Regions from separate parts of the Eubacterium sp. BL-380-WT-2B genome, predicted to be linked through region 1. Evidence: a T-box and tRNA genes for the amino acid it is inferred to sense, from the RefSeq annotation. Region 1 holds a T-box; the other holds one or more tRNA genes.
The links. A T-box is a leader RNA that pairs with one kind of tRNA and senses whether it is charged. The one in region 1 lies ahead of metG (methionine--tRNA ligase), so its partner is inferred to be a tRNA-Met.

Region 1 (10,610 bases):
CCTCTGTATCAAAGGGTGCTTCCTGAAATATCTGGAAAATGGTATAAGAAAAGGCTGAGGTCAGAACAAGCAGCAGCACATTCCACAGAGCCGCTGCACGCTCCCTGCACTCTATATTTGAAAAGACAGCCAGACCGATCATAAAAACACACAGCCCCGCTGTGTTCAGGTAACGTTCATCAAACCCCATCATATGATAGCAGAGCGACAGGCTCAGGCTCAGCACCGCCACTGTCGCCAGTGCTGCCAATATTCTTTTTTTACTCGTTGTCAAATTGATTACAGAATCCAAAAAAAACCTCCTGTTCTCTGACTATTATATCATTAAACAGAAGATTTTGTGTTATTTTCAATAGAAATTAAGTTTTATCCTTTTAGCTTACCTTGCCGCCAGCCGGGATTACATCGCCGTCGACTGTTAAAATACTCAGCTTTTTCCCCTTAACAGCGGAAAGAATCATCCCGTTTGACTCCAGTCCCCTCAGCATGACCGGCTTCAGATTTGTACAGACAATAACCTTTTTGCCCACAAGGTCTTCAGGCTTATAGTATTTGGCGATTCCAGAGATAATCTGGCGCTTTTCTGTTCCCAGATCCAGCTGGAACACCAGCAGGCGGTCTGCGTCAGGGTGCTGTTCGCAGGAGATGACCTCTGCGACTTTCATCTCAACCTTGGCAAAATCATCGATGGTGATCAGGCCTTCTGGCACCTCGGCTTTTTCTTCCTTCTTGGCCTGTTTTTCCTTTTTAGGCGGCTGTTTCTGTTCTTGTTCTTGTTTTTCCTTCTTCACTTCAATTCTCGGGAAGATTGGTTCACAGCGCTCTACCTGGATGCCGTCCGGATATTTTCCAAAGGACTGGATACTTTCCCAGGTCCTGAGTTCTTCTGGTACCTTAAGTTCATCGGCAATCTTAACGCCGGTATCGGGCATTGCAGAGCTTACGAGTACAGAAATTATTCTGAGAGACTCTGTCAGGTTATACATCACCATTGCCAGACGGGCTTTCTTTTCAGGATCTTTAATCAAAACCCATGGCTGCGTCTCATCAATGTATTTATTGGTGCGGGAAACCAGCTTCCAGACCGCTTCCAGCGCGCGGCTGAAATCCAGCTTATTCATGTAATCTTCCACAACGCCTGGAGTTTCCTCTGCCAGAGCAATGAGCTCGGCGTCAAAATCACCGCTTTCACGCTCAGCCGGAATCACGCCGTCAAAGTATTTCACGGTCATGGCCACTGTCCGGCTCAGGAGATTGCCCAGGTCATTGGCCAGGTCAGAATTGATGTGGCTGACCAGCAGATCTTCGTTATAAATACCGTCTGCGCCGTAGGTCATTTCACGCAGCACATGGTAGCGCAGTGCATCCACGCCATATTTTTCAGCCAGCTCTACCGGGTCGACAACATTGCCTACAGATTTGGACATTTTTCCACCCTTTAATAAAATCCATCCGTGGCCGTATACGTGTTCCGGCAGCGGAAGGTCCAGTGCCATGAGAATAATCGGCCAATAGATGGTATGAAAGCGGATGATGTCCTTACCGACCAGATGCACATTCGCGGGCCAGTATTTATCCATGAGCTGCGGCTTGTCATTCAGATAGCCAAGAGCCGAGATATAGTTCGGCAGAGCATCGATCCAGACATATACCACATGCCCCGGGTCAAAGGTTACCGGAACGCCCCAGCTGAAGGAGGTTCTGGAAACGCAGAGATCCTGAAGGCCGGGCTTGATAAAATTGTTGATCATTTCATTCTTCCGGGATTCCGGCTGAATAAAATCCGGATGGTCTTCGATGTACTTAAGTAAGCGGTCTGCGTATTTTGACATCTTAAAGAAGTAAGCTTCTTCGGAAGCTTTTTCAACCGGACGTCCGCAGTCCGGGCAGTTGCCGTCCACCAGCTGGCTTTCCGTCCAGAAGGATTCGCAGGGAGTGCAGTACCAGCCTTCATATTTTCCTTTGTAAATATCGCCCTGGTCATAAAGCTTTTTAAAAATCTGCTGGATGGTTTTCTCATGTTCCGGGTCTGTGGTACGGATAAACTGGTCATAGTTGATGTTCATCAGCTTCCACAGCTCTTTAATTCTTCCCACCACGTCATCCACATAGGCCTGTGGGGTGACGCCCTTTTCCTCAGCAGCCTTTTGAATCTTCTGGCCGTGTTCATCGGTACCGGTCAGAAAATAGGCATCGTAACCCGTCAGCTTTTTAAAACGGGTCAGAGTATCGGCGGCTACGGTGGTGTAGGTATGGCCGATGTGTAAATCCCCGCTTGGATAATAAATCGGGGTTGTCACATAAAAAGTTTTCTTTTCTTCCATCATATTTCCTCCTTGAAAATTTCTAAAAATAAAGAGAGCCCCTCCATATAAGGACGAAGCTCTCGTGTTACCACCTTACTTTCCGCCTGTCTCACGGCAGACGGCTCAGCTAATAAACCGGCAGGGTTTATTATTTGTTTTTAACGCTTTCCGCGGCCCTGGCTTAGGCGGCAGCCCTCACCAAAGCATGCTCCGAGGCCATCTTCCATTCCTTGTCCACAGCCGGCTTTCACCTTTCCCGGTTCTCTGTATGCTTCCTCCGAATATACTCTTCTCTTCATCGCAGTTCATATTCAATTTATTACTATACTATTATATCCAAATATTTTTAAAATGCAAGCACTTTTAAGGCAATGGAAAATTAACGAATTCTTTTAAGGGATTAAAAGGGCGGCCACCGCACTAAAAAGTGGCAGAGCGACGCCCGCAAATACCCAAGATGTCTGCCCCTAACTTGCTTTAGCATGGCGTTCATGCTGATCTCTAAAGCGACTTAGCCCCATCCAATCAAATCTGCCAGAGGCAGATTTGTACTATAATTTTTAATTTTCAATTGTTTTCAAATTACCGTTTGATCAGATTATAGATATCCCGCTTGCTCACGCCCCGGTCTCTGGCCACCTGCTTCATGGCTTCCTTTTCGCCCATGCCCTGGTCTTCATAATGGGCCATGTGCTCATCCAGAGAAAGGGCTGTCAAATCCTGGCTGTCTGACGGAAAGCCATCGCCTCCTTCAATGACCAGCACAAACTCACCTTTGGGTGGATTTTCAGAATACCAGTCCAGATGCTCCTGAACTGTGCCCATTCGGGTCTCTTCATATTTTTTTGTTATTTCCCTGGAAATACTCATTTTTCGGTCCGGAATGACCTGAACCATAGCTTCCAGTGTTTTCACCAGTCTGTGGGGCGTTTCGTAGAGAATAACCGTATTTTCAGAGGCGGCTATTTTCTCAATACCCCCGCGGATCTCTTTGTTTTGTTTTCCTAAAAACCCCATAAAGGTAAAGGCCCGGGCATCAATGCCTGAGAGCACGAGTGCGCAAAGTCCGGCGTTTGGTCCGGGTACCACCTCCACCGGGATTCCAGCTTCATTACACCGGCTGACAATAACCGAGCCAGGGTCAGAGATAACGGGCATTCCCGCGTCGCTGACCAGGGCAATATCTTTACCCTCTGCCAAAAGCTCCAGCAGCTTTTCACTTCCGCTCTGCTCATTGTGCTGATGATAGGCCAGCAGATGCTTCTTAAGCTCAAAATGATTAAGCAGTTTGACCGTATGTCGGGTGTCCTCCGCGGCGATCACGTCCACTTCCTTCAAAATCCTGAGAGCCCTCAGCGTAATATCCTCAAGATTACCGATGGGTGTTCCGACAATGTATAGTTTTCCCGGCATGTCATTCTCCATTTTTAATCAAACAAATTTCGCGCCACATAGACGCCGTTGACAGAGGCCTGCATCAGGCCGCGGGTGATTCCAGCCCCGTCGCCCAGCACGTACAGGTTTTTAATATTAGTCTGAAAATTTTCATCCACAGCCACCTTGTTGGAGTAGAATTTGACCTCTACTCCGTAAAGCAGGGTCTCATCACTGGCCAGACCCGGTGATACATGGTCCAGCGCCTGGATCATTTCGTCGATATCCTTCATAATGCGGTACGGAAGCACCAGACACAAGTCTCCCGGCACTGCATCCTTGAGAGTCGGTCGGATATTGTTTCGGTGAAGCCTTTCCTCGTTGGTTCTCCGGCCTCTGATAAAGTCGCCGTAGCGCTGCACAAGAATCTTATTCCCGGTCAGCATGTTTCCAAGGCTGGCAATGTGCTTGCCGTAGGCGATGGGCGCGTTAAAAGGCTCGGTAAAGCCTTTGGAAACCAACAGCGCAAAATTGGTGTTGTCTGTTTTTAGAGTGTCTGATTTGTAGCTGTGGCCATTGACCACTGCCAGATTGTCATCATAGTATTCCGTTGAAACGACTCCGCCGGGATTTGAGCAGAAGGTCCGCACTGCGTCATCAAAGGTTGGCGTATAATAGACCAGCTTACCCTCATAAAGGGCATCGTTAATTTCCTTCATGATTTCGTTGCGGGTTTCAAGCCGGATACCGATATCCACCTTGCCCACTGTGGTGTCTACGCCGTAGGTGTCGCACATGGCTTTAAACCATTCTGAACCCTCACGGCCTACACCGGCCAAAATTTTATCCGCGTAGTATTCGCCGTCAGCGTTCACGCCAACTGCCACGCCATCCTCCACGATCAGGCTTTTTACCGGATCGCGGAACTTGATTTCTACTCCCAGATCATGGATCAAATGATCCTGAATGCGCTTATAGATGGTGTAGCCAACCTCTGTCCCCATGTGGCGTATGGGGCATTCGATAAGCTTTAGATTACTCTGGATGGCCTTTGTTCTTATCTCGCGGATTTTCTCCGGATTATCGAGACCATGTACCTTGGGATCTGCCCCAAAACGCAGATAATGCTCATCCACATAGGCGATAAGTTCTTCGGTTTTTTCATAACCGATATAATCCGGCAGCTCTCCGCCGACATCCGGCGACAGCGAGAGCTTCCCGTCTGAGTAAGCGCCCGCTCCGGCAAACCCCGTCGTGATATTGCAGGGCTTACATCCCACACACACGCCGGTCTTCCTTTTGGGACAAATCCGTTTTTCGATGGCATTACCCTTTTCCAGCATTAAAATACTGAGCTCAGGTTTTTCCTTTTTAAGCTCAAGCGCAGCAAAAATGCCGGCAGGGCCGGCGCCGATTATGATTACATCATACTTATTCATATGAAACCCTTCTTACCCTGAACGCCAAGGTAACCTTCAATAAAAAAATAATTTCCATTCTCCATTCAATAACCACAGATTTCCATTGTACCGCAGCTTGAAAACCGCCTCACCATTCCCGCTGCACCACCAAATTTAGTACCCCGGGTCCTCATAAAAATCAGGCGCAGGATCATTGAATTTGGTGTATTCAGGCAGCCATGCGAGCTTCAGGCGGCCGGTCGGGCCATTACGCTGCTTGGCAATATCGAGCTCGGCGATATGAGGCTCAGATTCTTTGTTATAGTAGTAGTCACGGTATAAAAACATAACCACATCGGCATCCTGCTCGATGGAGCCGGATTCACGGAGGTCGGCAAGCATGGGATGATGGTCTGTCCTTGCATCCGGCGCACGGCTGAGCTGTGACAGGCAGATCAGCGGGCAGTCCATTTCACGGGCAAGCCCCTTCAAACCTCTTGAAATCTCCGAGATTTCATTCTGCCTGTTCTCCGCTTTTCCCCTGCCGCTCATGAGCTGAAGGTAGTCGATAAGAATCAAATCCAGTCCCTTTTCTGTTTTGAGACGGCGGCATTTTGACCGTACCTCTGACAGAGTCACCCCTGGGGTGTCGTCAATAAAAATATTGGTATTGTATAGATGACTATAGCCAAGGGAGATACTCTCCCAATCCTCTGGTGAAAGCTCCCCTGTACGGATCTTATTGCTGTCGACCAGGGATTCCGCGCAGAGCATACGCTGTACCAGCTGGGCCTTGGACATTTCAAGACTGAAAATAGCGACTGCGGCATTTTCCTTCAGGGCAGCGTTCTGGGCCAGGTTTAAGGCAAAGGCCGTTTTACCCATAGAGGGGCGCGCCGCCACGAAGATCAGGTCAGACCTCTGCAGACCAGAGGTATAAAGATCAAGCTCTGAAAAGCCTGTGGTCAGGCCGGTCAGATTCCCCTGGTTCTGCTGAATGGTCTCAATCTGCATCAGGGTTTCACCAAGGGTTTCGCTGATAGGCTCAAAGTCTCCGCGTTTTTTTCCCTGCGAAACCTTAAAAATACTCTGCTCGGCACTTTCAATGACAGATTCCACATCATCATACTGGCCGTAGCTTTCATTGAGGATTTCGGTGGCGGTGTCAATCAGGTTGCGTATGACCGACTTTTCCTGAACAATCTTACAGTATTCCTCATAGTTTGTATACATGGGGACCTGGTCAACCAAGCCCGCGATATAGGACGGCCCGCCGATTTCTTCAAGAACGCCCCGGTTTTTAAGCATATTGATCAGAGTTACGGTATCGATTGGCCGTCTTTCATCATGCAGCGCCAGCATACACTCAAATATCCGGGCATTGGCGGTACTGTAAAAGTCGTCCGGCGACAGCAGTTCCTCTGCCCTGGCAATATTAGATTCTTCCAGCAAAATCGCCCCGAGAACCGACTGCTCTGCTTCAAGGTTATGGGGCGGAGTCTTCGGGTTAATCACCTGATTTCACCTCCTTTTCAAAAAAATTTCCCAGGAAATCGGCACGGATTTCCAAATTTATTTTGCAGCTTCAACCACAACTGTCAGGTTGCCTTCAACGCCGGCATAGGTTTTAACCTTTACCTCAATGCGTCCGACATTTCTGACCGGCGCGTTTAAAGCGATCTTGCGTTTGTCCACTTTGATTTCTTTCTGGGCTTCCAGGGCTTCAGCAATATCCTTGCTGGTGACAGAGCCAAAAAGCTTTCCGTCTTCCCCTGCTTTTTCAGCGATGGTGATGGTCGTGTCGTCAATGACCTTTGCCAAAGCCACAGCAGCCTGGCGTTCTTCTTCCATCTGTTGTTTTTTCAGAGCCTGGGCTTCCTCTGCCTTGGCAATATTTTCCTTTGTTCCCGGAAGACCCTTGTTGGTTTTAATCAAAAAGTTACGGCCGTAGCCATCCTTAACATTGACAATTTCGCCGGCTTTGCCGACATTTTGAACATCTTCTAATAAAACTACTTTCATTTTTCTTCTCTCTCTTTCATATATTCTTCAATGGCACTGAGCAGCATCTGTTTTCCGACATCCAGATCATTGATATCTGGAAGCTGGGCGCCTGCAATGGCCAGATGGCCGCCGCCGCCCATTTTTTCAAGGATCAGCTGAACATTGACCTCACCCATGGAACGGCCGCTGATAACCAGCCCGCTGCCGCTTTTTAACAGGATGAAGGACGCGTTGATTCCCTTGATATTTAACAGTTCATCCGCCGCCTGGGCAGCAATGATCTTGGCGTATTCCGATTCGTTTTCCAACTGGGAAATGGCAATGCTGTCAAAATAGATCTTCGCGTTCCGCACCGCTTCTGACCGGGTGGCATAAGTTGCGAGGTCATCCTGTAGCATGGTTTTGGCGATAATGGTGTCCGCACCTTTACGGCGGAGATAAGAGGCCGCCTCAAAGGTACGTACCCCTGTTTTAAAGGTGAACATCTTCGTGTCCATACACATACCTGCCATAAGGGCGTTTGCCTCGGTTTCGTTCATACTTTCCTTTTCATCAAGGTACTGAAGCAGCTCGGTGATCAATTCACAGGTCGATGAGGCATAGGCCTCTGTATAGTTAAGCACCGTTTTTTCAATGAATTTTCCAGAACGCCGGTGATGGTCAATGACCACAATCTTTTCGATTTGGTCGATCAGCTCTGGAACCTCGAGATAATTGGCGTTCTGAGTATCCACAATGATCAGCAGGGTATTGGGTGTAATGTAGTCCTCTGCTTCCTTTGGCTTGATAAAGGAATCCCGGTACTCGTCGTTTTCCATCAGGTACTGGAACAGCTCCTTGATGCTGTAGTTAATCTCTTTGATGACAATTTTACCGGTTTTATTGAGCGCCTTGCAGGCGCCCAGAAGGCCGACTGCTGCGCCGAGGCAGTCCATATCCGGTGTCTGATGCCCCATGATCAGGACATTGTCGGATTCGCGGATAAGCTCTCTGAGGCCGTGGGCTTTTACCCTGGCTTTCACCTTGGTTCGTTTTTCCGTGGCTTCAGTGGTTCCACCATAAAAGGCCATTTTTTCATCCTGTCTGACAACAGCCTGGTCGCCGCCGCGGGCAAGGGCAATATCCAGCGCCGCGTGGGAAAGCTCATCGGCCTCACGGATGGCCAGCGGCTCATCAGACACACCAATGCCGATACTCAGGGTCACCTGGGATTTTTCTTCTGTTTCTGTCTCCCGGATTTCATCGAGAATACGGAAACGCTCTTCTTCCATGGCCCTCAGCTTTTCTTTTTCAAAAATCATTAAATAGTGGTCATTTTCATACTGGATGATCACAGCCCCGACCTTCTTTGCCCATTCGTTGATCTTCAGGTCGATCTGGCTCAGAACCGCAGACCGCTCGTGGCTGGGGAGCTGCTCGATGATATCGTCATAGTTGTCGATTAAAATATAACAGAAAACCGGTTCGTTTTCCTTGTAAATTTCCTGCTGTTTTTTCTGGATAGTGACATCGAAAAAATGCAGCAGAATCAGAGTTTCGTCCCCGTCGCTGAAGCTGTTTGACACAATGGTATAGTCAATATCCCTGTGATTAAAGTCCTGTTCCTTTTCCTTAAGCAGAGTTTCGAGGTCGATCCCCAGTTCCTCCTGAATTTTTTTCCCGAAAAAGTTGGCTGTCGTATCCTTCTTCTTAAAGTTCCGGTCAAAATACTGATTATACCAGCAGATTTGTCCGTCTTCATTGACAATGACCAGGGCAATCGGCAGCTCATACATCCGCTCCTGGTTTAAACGGTCAATATCGCCATAGATGGTCTCAATGGCTTTCTGAAGTCTCAGATTGGACTGCTTTTCCTCCTGGCTGTCACGCCAGAAGCAGATGCCGCAGAGCAAAACGCCCAGACACCCCAGGGGGATATTGTAGAACAGGAGAATCAGCGACAGCAGAAAAATCACTAAATAGAGCTTCGACGCGATTGATTGCTTCTCTTTCATATGTTTGTACCATCTCGATTTTCTATAAATTTTCGTACATCAATGTAAATATCCGCAACACCTACAAAGGAAATGATATAGGAAATATACGGTATAAACAGACAGAGTACGACGATCAGAATCTTCAGGCCCATGGATTCCTTTGCCCGCTTGCGGTTTATCAGCCAGTATACAAAGGATATCCCCATTAAAAAGTACAGAAGATAGATGATCATCATCAGCGTATAGGTGTAGACCGCCGGAATCGCATCAATATGCGCCAGGTCAATGACTAAAAGGACAATGACCACCATAATGAGGAAATTCTTAAAGGATCTCGGCAGACGCCATTTACTGAGCTGTGGAAGCGGCTTTACTGGCAGACGCATCCGTTTCAGGATGGTGTCAGAAATCAACACATTCGCCCAGCCAATAAAGAAGGGCGAAATCAGAAACGCCAGTGGAATAACCATTTTCATGGTCTCCTTCATCTGGTCAACGGCTGTCTGCAAAAGGCTCAGCTGATCCTCTGGAAAAGCGCCCAGAGATCGGTAAACATCCATTACCTGCGCCGACGAGGTGTCAATGGTTTCCGTAAGCATTGCGACGAAATTCTGTCCTGTCAGAACCTGCAGCAAAATGATAATGAGGATGATCGCTGCAAAAATCCCCGCATAAGCAACTGCAAGTTTAAGAAAACCATCCTTACGCTTGTAATACATATACCCAAGACTACAGCCCACAAAAATCATATAGATACCGTAGCCCCCGGCTGTAAGCGGATCCATAAACATAAATAAAATCAGCGTTGCCGCCAGGCCCGCGATAAGTGTCACCTTAAAGCCCTGTTTTTCCGCCAGTATGACCATTGGCACTGGAATCAGGAAAAAAAGCAGCAGTAAAAAGGGAACATAAGAAGAAAACAGAGCGATGATTACCGCCAATGCACACAGCATTGCACCCTCTGTTATGGCCTTTGTCTTCATTTTTTCATACCTTCCTTTTCAAGGCATATATATCCAATTCTATTATACATAATACACCTTGAATTAGTTTTAAAATCCCTGTTGTCCTTAAAAAAGACTAAAATGAACCTAGATATTATACCACATTCCCAGCTTAATGAACACATTTCTGTAAATTTCACAACATTTTTGCAACATTCTTTTTATCTTTATGATTTTGTGGTATAAATAATATCAGCATTTAATTGAAGATTCTTTTACGAAATGTTAAACTATTTTTAAGTGGATAACTGAAAGGAGAAACAATGTCTGATTATATTGTAAGAGCCACAGCTGCCGATGGCCAGATCCGCGCATATGCCGCGACGACCCGGGAGCTCTGTGCCCATGCGCATAAAATACACAACACCTCCCCCGCTGCCACCGTAGCCCTCGGCCGCCTGCTGACAGCCGGCAGCTTAATGGGAAGCATGATGAAAAACGATGATGAAGTACTGACCCTGCAGATCAAGGGCGACGGTCCCATCGGAGGCATTACCGTTACAGCCAACAGCAAGGCCGACGTCAAGGGCTTTGTCTTTGAACCCC
Region 2 (10,610 bases), on a different contig from region 1:
AGATGACGAGCTGAATCAATACCTTGAAAACTACTTCCTTACAAAAGAAAAATACGATGAATATCAAAAAGAAGATGCCAGGGGGACCGCTGCGGGCCAAGCCATTCAGGCAAAAGTGACGGAAGATGTCAAAGTCAGTGACACGGATTTGCGGAAATATTATAAAGACCATAAGGATTCTTATGATGAAAGCACCGTTTCAGCAGAGCATATTCTGACGGAGGATGAAGCTCTGGCAAATGAAATTTATGATAAAGCAAAAGACGTAAAGACAAAAGAAGATTTTGAAAAAATTATGAATGAATACAAATCCAATGAAAAAGTAAAAGAAGCAACGGATTTGGGTGCTTTCAATAAAGAAAAGATGGTTAGCGAATTCTCAGACGCAGCTTTTGGAATGGAAAAAAACAGTGTCAGCAAACCTGTAAAAACAGAGTATGGTTACCACATTATCTATGTTTATGATAAAAATGATGCCGGAGAAGCCAGCTTTGAGGACAAAAAGGATGAAATAACCAAGGCTGTAAAAGAAGAAAAGGGTACAGAGGACTATAACAAGTTAAAAGAAGATTTGTTGAAAAAAGAGAAAATTGATATCTATGTTATTAAAACAACGCTCGAAAGCTACATGGATCAGCTGAAATCTGAATTGAATATTCAGGTTTATGAAAAGAAAGTCCAATAGTTATAATAAGTTAAAGGCTTGCTGAGAGGCAGGCCTTTTAAATTTGCGTATCCACTGCAAAAAAGTTATAATGATACTTATTTCGTTGAAAGAGGTTTTCAAGTGAGTAAAAAAGCGAGCAGTTATCTAAAAGGAGCGACAATTCTGGCAGTGGCCGGGATTCTTTCACGCCTTCTTGGGTTGTTCTACAAGGTGCCGGTATACAACCTTGTCGGGAGCTATGGTAATGGCATATACAGCAATGTCACAAATGTTTATAATTTGTTGCTGATGGTTTCAACGGTGGGACTGCCAGTGGCAATTTCGAAGATGATCTCTGAAAATATCGCGGTCAAGGATTATCTGGCGGCTCATAATGTGTTTAAGGTATCGTTCTGGACACTGCTGATTATGGGTGGGCTATCCACTGCTTTTCTTTTTCTGGGCGCAGATTGGCTGATTACCGTTGCAAACTGGCCTGGAGAAAGCTTTCCAGCCATTATGGCCATTGCGATGGCACCGCTTGTTATAGCGGTATGCTCATCCTTCAGAGGCTTTTTTCAGGGCTTTCAAATTATGAATCCCACGGCAATCTCTCAGATTATTGAGCAGATCATTCGTGTGGGATTAGGTGTTTTTTTGTGCTGGTACTTTGTTTCCAGTGGAATGGGCGTTGGAATGGGCGTTGGCGGAGCTGTTTTTGGAGCGACCGCTGGCGGCCTGTTTGCGATGTTATTTCTCTGGTTTTTATACTGGGCTTTTACTGCAGCTAATAAAAAGACTTTAAAACAAACAAGCCGTCCGGTACCTTTGACAAGCAAACAGATATTTAAGCGTCTTGTTATCATTGCAATTCCGGTCACTCTGACTTCTGCCATTGTCTCACTGTTTTCGATGATTGACTCGTTGATCTATATTCCGAGATTGGCGCTGGCAGGAGTTGATGCTCATACAGCAACAACTATGATCGGTGATTTTGCCAATGCCGATACGCTGATCAATATTCCACTCGTTATCAGCGGAACCCTCGCGGTTGCGATGATACCAGCGATTTCAGAGTCTTTTGCACTTCGGGATAAAAGAGCAATGGGACATAAAATCGATGTGGCTATCCGGTTAGTGATCATGGTGGCTTTGCCTTGTTGTATTGGTCTTTCAGTACTTTCACAGGGAATTTTTGACATTCTTTTTCAAGGTTCACCCTATGGGCCGGAAATTTTAAAATATTACGCTTACGCGACCATTTTTATGATGCTCTCCAATACCTTTCAGAGTATCCTTCAGGCCATTGACCGTTTTAGAGTGCCGTTGATTAATCTTGCCATAGCCATTGTTATCCGTTTTGTAACAGGGTGGATATGTCTGGCAGTGCCGGCCTTTAACATTTATGGGATTGTGATCAGCAGTATGATTACATTTGTATACTTAACGATATCCAATTATATCTGCGTCAAACGCTTTACAGGATTTCAGATGGATGCAAAGCAAACGCTTTTCAAACCTCTGGTTTCAGCGATTGTGATGGGGCTTGCCACCTGGGGCGTTTATGCAGTGGTCAGTATGTTCGCTGGGAATTTTATCGCAGTGGTGACGGCGGTGGTGGTCGCTGTTGCTGTGTATTTTTTCCTGATGATTTTGATTGGTGGAATTACGGAAGAAGAGATGGCTATTCTGCCAGCACAGAAAATTATCGAACCGGTTTACAGGAAAATCAGAGGAATTTTATATCGCTAGGATAGAGGAGAAATTATGTCGCAAATTAGTATTGTCGGTCTGGGACCAGGTTCCTTTGGCCAGCTGACTGTAGAAACACTGGAGTTGCTTCAGAATGAAAATAAAAATTATTTCAGAACGGCGGTCCATCCAGTGGTCAAAGAGCTGGAGAAACGTGGAATAGCATATTGCAGCTTTGATGTATTGTATGAAGACTGTGAGTGCTTTGAGGATGTTTATGAAAGCATCGCGGAACAGCTCGTTAAAAAAGCAGAGGCAGGTCAGCCGCTAATCTATGCGGTTCCTGGAAATCCATTGTTTGGAGAACAAAGTGTGATTAATTTGATGCGTAAGTGTCAGGAAAAGGACATAAGCTATCAGATTTATTCGGGAGTAAGTTTTGTTGATATTTCTATGACGGCATTGAAAGAAGATCCGGTTAATGGGCTGAAGATCATTGATGCCTTTGAAATGAATGAACAAATTCCAGATAAGACCATGGGCAATTTGGTTACTCAGGTTTTTAACCGCCATATGGCCTCAGAGGTTAAGCTTTCTCTGCTCGATTATTATCCAGACGATTATCCCGTTGTTTTACTTATAAATGCAGGTATTCCAGGACAGGAGCTCATTAAAGAGGTTCCTTTGTGCCAGATGGACTGGGTTGAGGAAATCAACCATCTGACGACGCTCTATATCCCGCCAGATAAAAATGATTTAAGAAGCTACCAAAAGTTACTTGAAATTATGGGAATTCTCAGAAGTCCAGAAGGCTGCCCATGGGACAGAAAACAAACACATGAGAGCCTCAAAGCATATTTACTGGAAGAAACCTACGAAGTAATGGATGCCATTGAAACAGAGGATACAGAGAATCTTATTGAGGAATTGGGAGATCTGCTTTTTCAGATTGTATTTCACGCACAGCTTGGCAGAGAAGAAGGACTTTTTACATTCAATGATGTTCTGGAGGGAATCAACCAAAAAATGGTGCGCCGCCATCCCCACGTTTTTATGGCGACTGAGGAGATTTCAACTGAAAAGGTCCTGTCTAATTGGGATGAGATTAAAAAAACAGAAAAGCAGACACAAACCATTTCAGATGAAATGGAACGTATTCCAAAAGCGTTTACTGCTTTGATGGAGGCCTGTAAGGTTCAGTCCAAGGCAGCTAAGGTAGGGTTTGATTGGGAAGGTCCTTTGGACGCATTGAAAAAAGTTGCTGAGGAAGAACAAGAAGTAAGAGTGGAAATTTTAAAAAAATGTCCAGATAAATTGGAAGAGGAACTGGGGGATCTGCTGTTTGCCGTTGTCAATGTTGTTCGTCTGGCGAAAATCCAGCCGGAAATTGCATTGCGCAAAGCGACTCAAAAGTTTATTATGCGTTTCAAAGAAATGGAAAAAATTACCCTAAATGAACAAAAAAGTATGCTTGATTACGATCTTGATGGCCTTGAACAACTGTGGCAACTGGTGAAATCCTTAAAAAACTAAGGTTTTTAGCTAAAAATACAGAAAATGCTTGTATTTTTTAGCGAAACGTGATTATAATAATAATCATAAAAATTAAAACATAAAGATCACACTTTACGGAGGGATAAGAATGAACAAATCAGAATTAATTGCCGCTATGGCAGAAAAATCGGGATTATCTAAAAAGGACTCAGAAAAAGCTTTAGGTGCTTTTATGGATACCGTTGTTGACGCCTTAAAGGACGGCGACAAAGTTGCTCTGGTAGGTTTCGGTACTTTTGATGTTCGTGAAAGAGCTGCTAGAACCGGTTTAAATCCAAGAACCAAAGAACCAATTGAAATTGCTGCTTCAAAAGCTCCAGCATTTAAAGCGGGAAAAGCATTTAAGGACGAATTAAACAAATAATCAAAGGGAGAGCCGGAGCAATATTGCTCCGGCTCTTTTGATTTTCAGAAAGGAAAACCAATGCGAGTTGATAAATTTTTAAAAAATGCCCGTTTAATTAAACGACGTACCATGGGAAAAGCTGCATGTGATGGAGGGCGGATCATGATCAATGGAAAAGAAGCCAAGCCTGGAAGCCGTCTGAAGGTGGGGGACATTCTCACAATAGCATACGGTGATGGAGAACAGAAAATTGAGGTTTTGGAGCTGTTAGAACATGCGCCTAAGGATAAAGCAACAGAAATGTACAGGGAGCTTTAGATTAAGAATTGACTGTGTTTTATAGGTTATAATAGCTGAATGAAATGGATTGTGTTACAATAAATAAAAAAACAGGTGGTGAAAAAACAGTGGCAGAAAAGAAAAAAAATGGCCTGCGCAGGCGCTTTAAGCCTAAAATGGGAACAATTATTGTGACACTGGTGCTTTTGATCTTTGTCGGGACCCTGTTTGGAACCAATGCCATGAAAATTCATCAGCTTAACGCTCAAAAGGCAGATATTCAATCCAAGCTGGATGAGGCGGAAAAGAAAAGCAAACAGCTGGATGAAGATATTAAGCAAATTGGAACAAAAAATTACATAGAACTCATTGCACGAAAATATTTGGGACTTTATTATCCAGATGAAAAGATTGTAGTGCCTGTAGAGGGCAAAGATAATAACGGACAGAATAATAGCGGGCAGCCAGCAGAACAGCCGACACCAACAACTGACGAAAGCAGTCAGGATAATTCCAATAGCGATGAGCAGCAAAGTGAGGAAAACGAATGAGTGAATCAAGTGTACCTAAACAACCTAAAATCAATCGAGCTGTGATTGATATCGGAACAAATTCAACGAGGATGCTGATATTTAGAAAAGATAAAAAGGGGCAGCTCTTTCGTGTCAATAAGTCAGTCCGATATACTCGGATGGGTCAGGGTGTTAATAAGACAAAACGCCTTCACCCAGATGCGATCAAGCGAAATATCGAGGCTTTGGAAGAGTACAAGAGCATCGCTGAAGATTATGAAGTTAAGGAAATGTTTATTTTTGGTACAAGTGCGCTCCGGGATGCTGAAAATTCTTCGGAATTTATTGATATGGCCCTACAAAAACTTGGAATGAAGGTAGAGATTATTTCAGGTGAAAAAGAGGCAGAATATGGCTTTATGGGCGTATCACAATGTTTTGACGAGGGTCTGCTTATTTTTGATATTGGCGGCGGAAGCACAGAGCTGATATACGGTAAAGGCCGAGATCTCATGAAAATGAAAAGTCTGAATATTGGCAGCGTCCGTTCCACAGAAGCTTTTATTGAGAATGATCCCCCCGAAGCGGAAGAACTGAATCAATTAAATCAAAATGCTGCTGAAGCGCTTGAGAAAGCGCTTGCTGATTATGAAGGCTATAAGCCTTATAAACTCATTGGTATTGGAGGAACAGCGACAACAGTATCCACAATCAAACAGAAATTGAAAATTTATGACAGCGAACAGGTGCATCAGAGCATTGTCACCAAGGCAGAGCTTGAAACAATTATCCAGAACCTTTCGTCAAAAACAATTGATGAACGCCGCCAGATCGTTGGACTGGAAGCAAAGCGGGCAGATATCATCATCGCGGGTACCAGCATCCTCGATAATATTTTGACGGTTACTAGAAAAGATTCGTTTGTTGTCTGTGACTATGATAATCTGGAAGGCGCAGCATACAGCCGTTTTTTTGCGAATGAAAAATAAACGAAAAAAAAATTAAAAAAGTGTTGACATTAAGTTTCGCAGACTGTATAATAACACTTGTCCTCAGAAATGAGGCAGCCACACTGAGTGCCGGAGTGGCGGAACTGGCAGACGCACAGGACTTAAAATCCTGCGATCCTTTTCGATCGTATCGGTTCGATTCCGATCTCCGGCACCATCATTTGTAAGACGCGAATGCGTCTATTATATTGTCGCGGGGTGGAGCAGCTTGGTAGCTCGTCGGGCTCATAACCCGGAGGTCGTAGGTTCAAATCCTGCCCCCGCAACCAAATTTTTAAATTATGGCGGCGTAGCTCAGTTGGCTAGAGCATACGGTTCATACCCGTAGTGTCAGCGGTTCGACTCCGTTCGCCGCTACCATTAATTTAATAACAAGATGTTAGAATTAGTTCCGGCCCCTTGGTCAAGCGGTTAAGACACCGCCCTTTCACGGCGGTTACGGGGGTTCGAATCCCCCAGGGGTCACCATTTTGTTTTGAAAAGTTAATATCTTAATTTTGTATGTGGTCGCTTAGCTCAGCTGGGAGAGCACCTGCCTTACAAGCAGGGGGTCATAGGTTCGAGCCCTATAGCGACCACCATTTTTTTATTCAGAATTAATTGAACTTTGAGATGAGCGTTAAATTGTCATGGAAGAAAAGCTTTTACAATACATTTCTGATAACGGACTGATAATGGCCGGCGATCGCATTCTAATCGGAGTATCCGGTGGAGCTGATTCGCTGGCCTTGTTGTATTTTTTGAAAAAGTATCAAGGGGTTTTGAATGTTGAAATTGCAGCCGCACATTTGAACCATGAGATCAGGGGGAAGGCGGCAGAAGAAGATCATGCTTTTGTAAAACAATTCTGCATTAAGCAGTCTGTTTTACTTTATGATAAATCTGTAGATGTTATTCAGTTGGCAAAAAAGAATAAAATTTCGCTTGAAGAGGCTGGAAGAGAAGCAAGATATGCTTTTTTTAAAGAACTTCAAAGCTCGGAAGCGTATAATAAACTGGCTTTAGGGCATCATCTTGATGATCAGGCAGAAACAGTTTTAATGCGTCTGATTCGAGGCACCGGTGTAAAAGGAGCGGCAGGAATGCTTTCTGAAACAAAGGGAGAAAGCAACATAATCCGCCCATTACTGTGTGTGGATAAAAAGACGGTTATTTCTTATTGCAAAAAAAATGGTCTGCACTATCGGACCGATAATACTAATTTTGAAACGGATGTTACTCGAAATAAGTTAAGATTGGAAATCGTTCCGATGCTCAGGGAGATCAATCCAAGGGTTGAAGAGCATTTATCAGAATTTGCCATGCTTGCACATGAGTATGAACAGTTTTTGCAAAATTCTATTGCTGAGTTGAGTACATATATGATTACAAAAAAAAGTAATCGGGTATATCTTAATTTAGAAATGTGGCGGTTACAGGTTCCGCTTCTTCAGAAAGAACTTCTTCGTCAGATGGTTTTCCAGTTTAAGGGTAGTTTAAAAGAAATAGAGTACAATCATATCCTATGTGTTAAAGAGCAGCTTTTATCTGAAAAGACTGTCTGGGAGCTTCATTTACCGCATGGTATGCAGGCTGTCAGGCGATATGAGCTTTTTTGGATAGAAGAAAAAAAGGCTGTTGTACCAGAAATTGGCTGCTATGAATTGCTGCCAGATAAAGCGTATTATTTTTCAAAAGAAGGTTTGTGGATCAAATTGACGGTGATTTCCGATGATTCCATAAAAAAATCAAAAGAATTAAAAAATCATAGTGAAAAATATTTTGATTATGGTAAAATAAGAGGAAAGCTTTATTTGAGAAATCGTCGTCCAGGTGATTATTTTAATCCTGTCGGCATAGCAGGTAAAAAAAAGATAAAAGATTATTTCATTGATCGAAAGGTTGAGCGTGAAAAGCGCAATGCAATTCCACTGTTAGCGGTGGGGTCAGAAGTGATCTGGATTTTGGGATATGCGATCAACCGGGAGTATCAGGTAAGCTCTGAAACCAAAAGCATTCTTAAAGTTCAATACCAAATAATAGGAGAGAAGTTTGGCGTTTGATTTTGAAAAAATCTTGATAGAAAAGCATACAATAGAAAAAAGAGTCATCGAGCTTGGAAAAAAGATTTCATCCGATTATACAGACAAAGAGCTTCTGGTAATCTGTATCTTAAAGGGAAGTATCTTATTTTTTGCTGATTTGATAAGGTCCTTGAGTATTCCTGTCAAAATTGATTTTATCAAGGCGTCCAGCTATGGAACGCGTACCAGCACTTCAGGAGAAGTGAAGGTTAATGATCTTTTATCGGAAAAGATAAAGGGCCAAAGCGTGCTTCTGGTAGAGGATATTGTAGACAGCGGCTTTACCATAAAGCGTATCTTGGATTTCTTTATGGAACAAGGTGCTGCCGATGTCAGAGTTTGTACCCTGCTTGACAAACCGGACCGCCGGGCGGCGGATATAAAACCTGATTACTCAGGCTTTACCATTCCGGATGAATTTGTTGTCGGATATGGAATGGACTTTGATCAAAAATATCGAAATTTGCCGTACATCGCTGTTTTGAAAGAAACAGAAAAATAATATTTGAAATTAGAAACTATTCAATGACTTATTTTATATGAAAGGAGTGATAGAATTTGAATAAATATCTAAAAATGATAGGGTTTTATTTAGTGATTTTGTTGATTATTATCGTCGCAGTTACTTTTTTAAATCCAATGCAGTCTGATGTTAAAACTTTAACATATAGTGAACTGTTGAGTAATTTGGACCAAAAACAGGTTTCTGAAATAGAGATTAATCAGTCTTCCGTAAAAGGGAAGCTTGCGAATGGCGACAGCTTTGAAGCCATTGTGCCACAATATCTTATTGATGAACAAATCAGCGACTACATTACAGGAAACCCGGATCAGAACATTGAAAAGAATCCGAATATGAATGTTACGGTTGCAAAACCACAGGATTCCTGGTGGATCTCTTTGATTCCTTCAGCGGTTATTATTATCCTGATGGTTGTTTTCTTTATGATGTTTGCAAACCAGTCTGGCGGAGGCGGAGGAAAGGTTATGTCCTTCGGTAAAAGCAAGGCGAGAATGCATACCGACGCAGATAAGAAGGTTACCTTTGCGAATGTAGCGGGAGCAGATGAAGAAAAAGAAGAGCTGGAGGAAATCGTTGATTTCTTAAAGTCTCCTGAGCGCTATAACAAGCTTGGAGCACGTATTCCTAAGGGAGTTCTTCTGGTGGGCCCTCCGGGAACAGGGAAGACTTTGCTCGCGCGTGCCGTTGCAGGTGAGGCGGGGGTTCCGTTCTATATCATTTCTGGTTCAGATTTTGTTGAGATGTTTGTAGGTGTTGGTGCTTCACGAGTAAGAGATCTGTTTGAAACAGCAAAAAAGAGTGCACCTTGTATTATCTTTATCGATGAAATTGACGCAGTTGGCCGTCATAGAGGCGCAGGCCTGGGTGGTGGGCACGACGAGCGTGAACAGACACTTAACCAGTTACTGGTTGAAATGGATGGTTTTGGCATTAATGAAGGAATTATTGTTATTGCCGCGACAAACCGTCCGGATATCCTTGACCCGGCTTTACTGCGTCCAGGACGTTTTGACCGCCAGGTATTGGTCGGTGTGCCGGATGTTAAAGGCCGTGAAGAAATTCTCAAGGTTCACCAGAAAGATAAACCATTGGATTCTTCTGTCGATTTAGGTGTAATTGCCAAGGGAACACCAGGGTTTACTGGCGCCGATCTTGAAAACTTAATGAATGAAGCAGCTTTGCTGACTGCCCGTAAAAAGGCTAAGGTTATTACGATGGTAGAGCTTGAAGAGGCTATTAAGCGTGTTATTGCAGGCCCTGAAAAGAAGAGCAAGGTAGTTGTTGAGTCAGACCAGAAAATCACAGCTTATCACGAAGCTGGACACGCTATCGTTATGGAATATCTTCATAATGGAGAGGAAGTTCATGAAATTTCCATCATTCCGCGCGGCATGGCTGCAGGGTACACGATTTCGCTCCCGAGTGATGACAGCCAGCATATGAGTAAAGGGAAATTGATGGACAAAATTGCAGGTCTGCTTGGCGGTCGTGCGGCTGAAAAAGTTGCCCTTGATGATATCTGCACAGGTGCCTCCAACGATATTGAACGTGCCACCAGCATTGCCAGAAAGATGGTTACAGAATGGGGTATGAGTGAACATCTTGGCCCAATGACCTTTGGTCATGACGATGGCGGCGAGGTGTTCTTAGGAAGAGATCTTGGACGTTCACGCAATTACAGTGAAGAGGTTGCAGCGGTTATTGATAAGGAAATTAGAAATATTGTCGAGACAGCCTTTGAGAGAGCCTGTTTGATTTTAACCGAGAAAAAGGATAAGCTGGTTGAGATTTCAGAGCATCTTCTGGAAGTTAACACCATTACCGGTGAAGAATTCAGAGCGATGTACAGCCGGTTGCCTTTAGATGATGGCAAACCTTTGGACGAAGGTAATATAGGTGATCCGGTTCCGGAAGTTTAAAAAGTAAATAAACAAAAAAGCCGTTAGCAATAACGGCTTTTTTCGCTAATAGACGACCAATAAAAG

Region 2: it has a tRNA-Met gene. The T-box ahead of metG (methionine--tRNA ligase) is inferred to sense a tRNA for this amino acid. The anticodon was not compared.

What each region holds. Positions count from the first base shown of each region.
Region 1 covers NZ_VUMP01000005.1:234,564-245,173, forward strand. Annotated here, with positions in the region: gene FYJ53_RS11540 (LTA synthase family protein) at 1-292, opposite strand, end outside; gene metG (methionine--tRNA ligase) at 375-2,327, opposite strand; T-box leader at 2,371-2,614, opposite strand; gene rsmI (16S rRNA (cytidine(1402)-2'-O)-methyltransferase) at 2,889-3,719, opposite strand; gene FYJ53_RS11555 (NAD(P)/FAD-dependent oxidoreductase) at 3,734-5,119, opposite strand; gene dnaB (replicative DNA helicase) at 5,255-6,595, opposite strand; gene rplI (50S ribosomal protein L9) at 6,653-7,102, opposite strand; gene FYJ53_RS11570 (DHH family phosphoesterase) at 7,099-9,078, opposite strand; gene FYJ53_RS11575 (YybS family protein) at 9,075-10,043, opposite strand; gene hslO (Hsp33 family molecular chaperone HslO) at 10,328-10,610, shown strand, end outside.
Region 2 covers NZ_VUMP01000002.1:76,424-87,033, forward strand. Annotated here, with positions in the region: gene FYJ53_RS03275 (peptidyl-prolyl cis-trans isomerase) at 1-685, shown strand, start outside; gene FYJ53_RS03280 (polysaccharide biosynthesis protein) at 788-2,398, shown strand; gene mazG (nucleoside triphosphate pyrophosphohydrolase) at 2,414-3,871, shown strand; gene FYJ53_RS03290 (HU family DNA-binding protein) at 3,981-4,256, shown strand; gene FYJ53_RS03295 (RNA-binding S4 domain-containing protein) at 4,317-4,556, shown strand; gene FYJ53_RS03300 (septum formation initiator family protein) at 4,646-5,068, shown strand; gene FYJ53_RS03305 (Ppx/GppA phosphatase family protein) at 5,065-6,018, shown strand; tRNA gene FYJ53_RS03310 (tRNA-Leu) at 6,108-6,196, shown strand; tRNA gene FYJ53_RS03315 (tRNA-Met) at 6,232-6,308, shown strand; tRNA gene FYJ53_RS03320 (tRNA-Met) at 6,323-6,399, shown strand; tRNA gene FYJ53_RS03325 (tRNA-Glu) at 6,433-6,507, shown strand; tRNA gene FYJ53_RS03330 (tRNA-Val) at 6,545-6,620, shown strand; gene tilS (tRNA lysidine(34) synthetase TilS) at 6,669-8,081, shown strand; gene hpt (hypoxanthine phosphoribosyltransferase) at 8,071-8,604, shown strand; gene ftsH (ATP-dependent zinc metalloprotease FtsH) at 8,661-10,544, shown strand.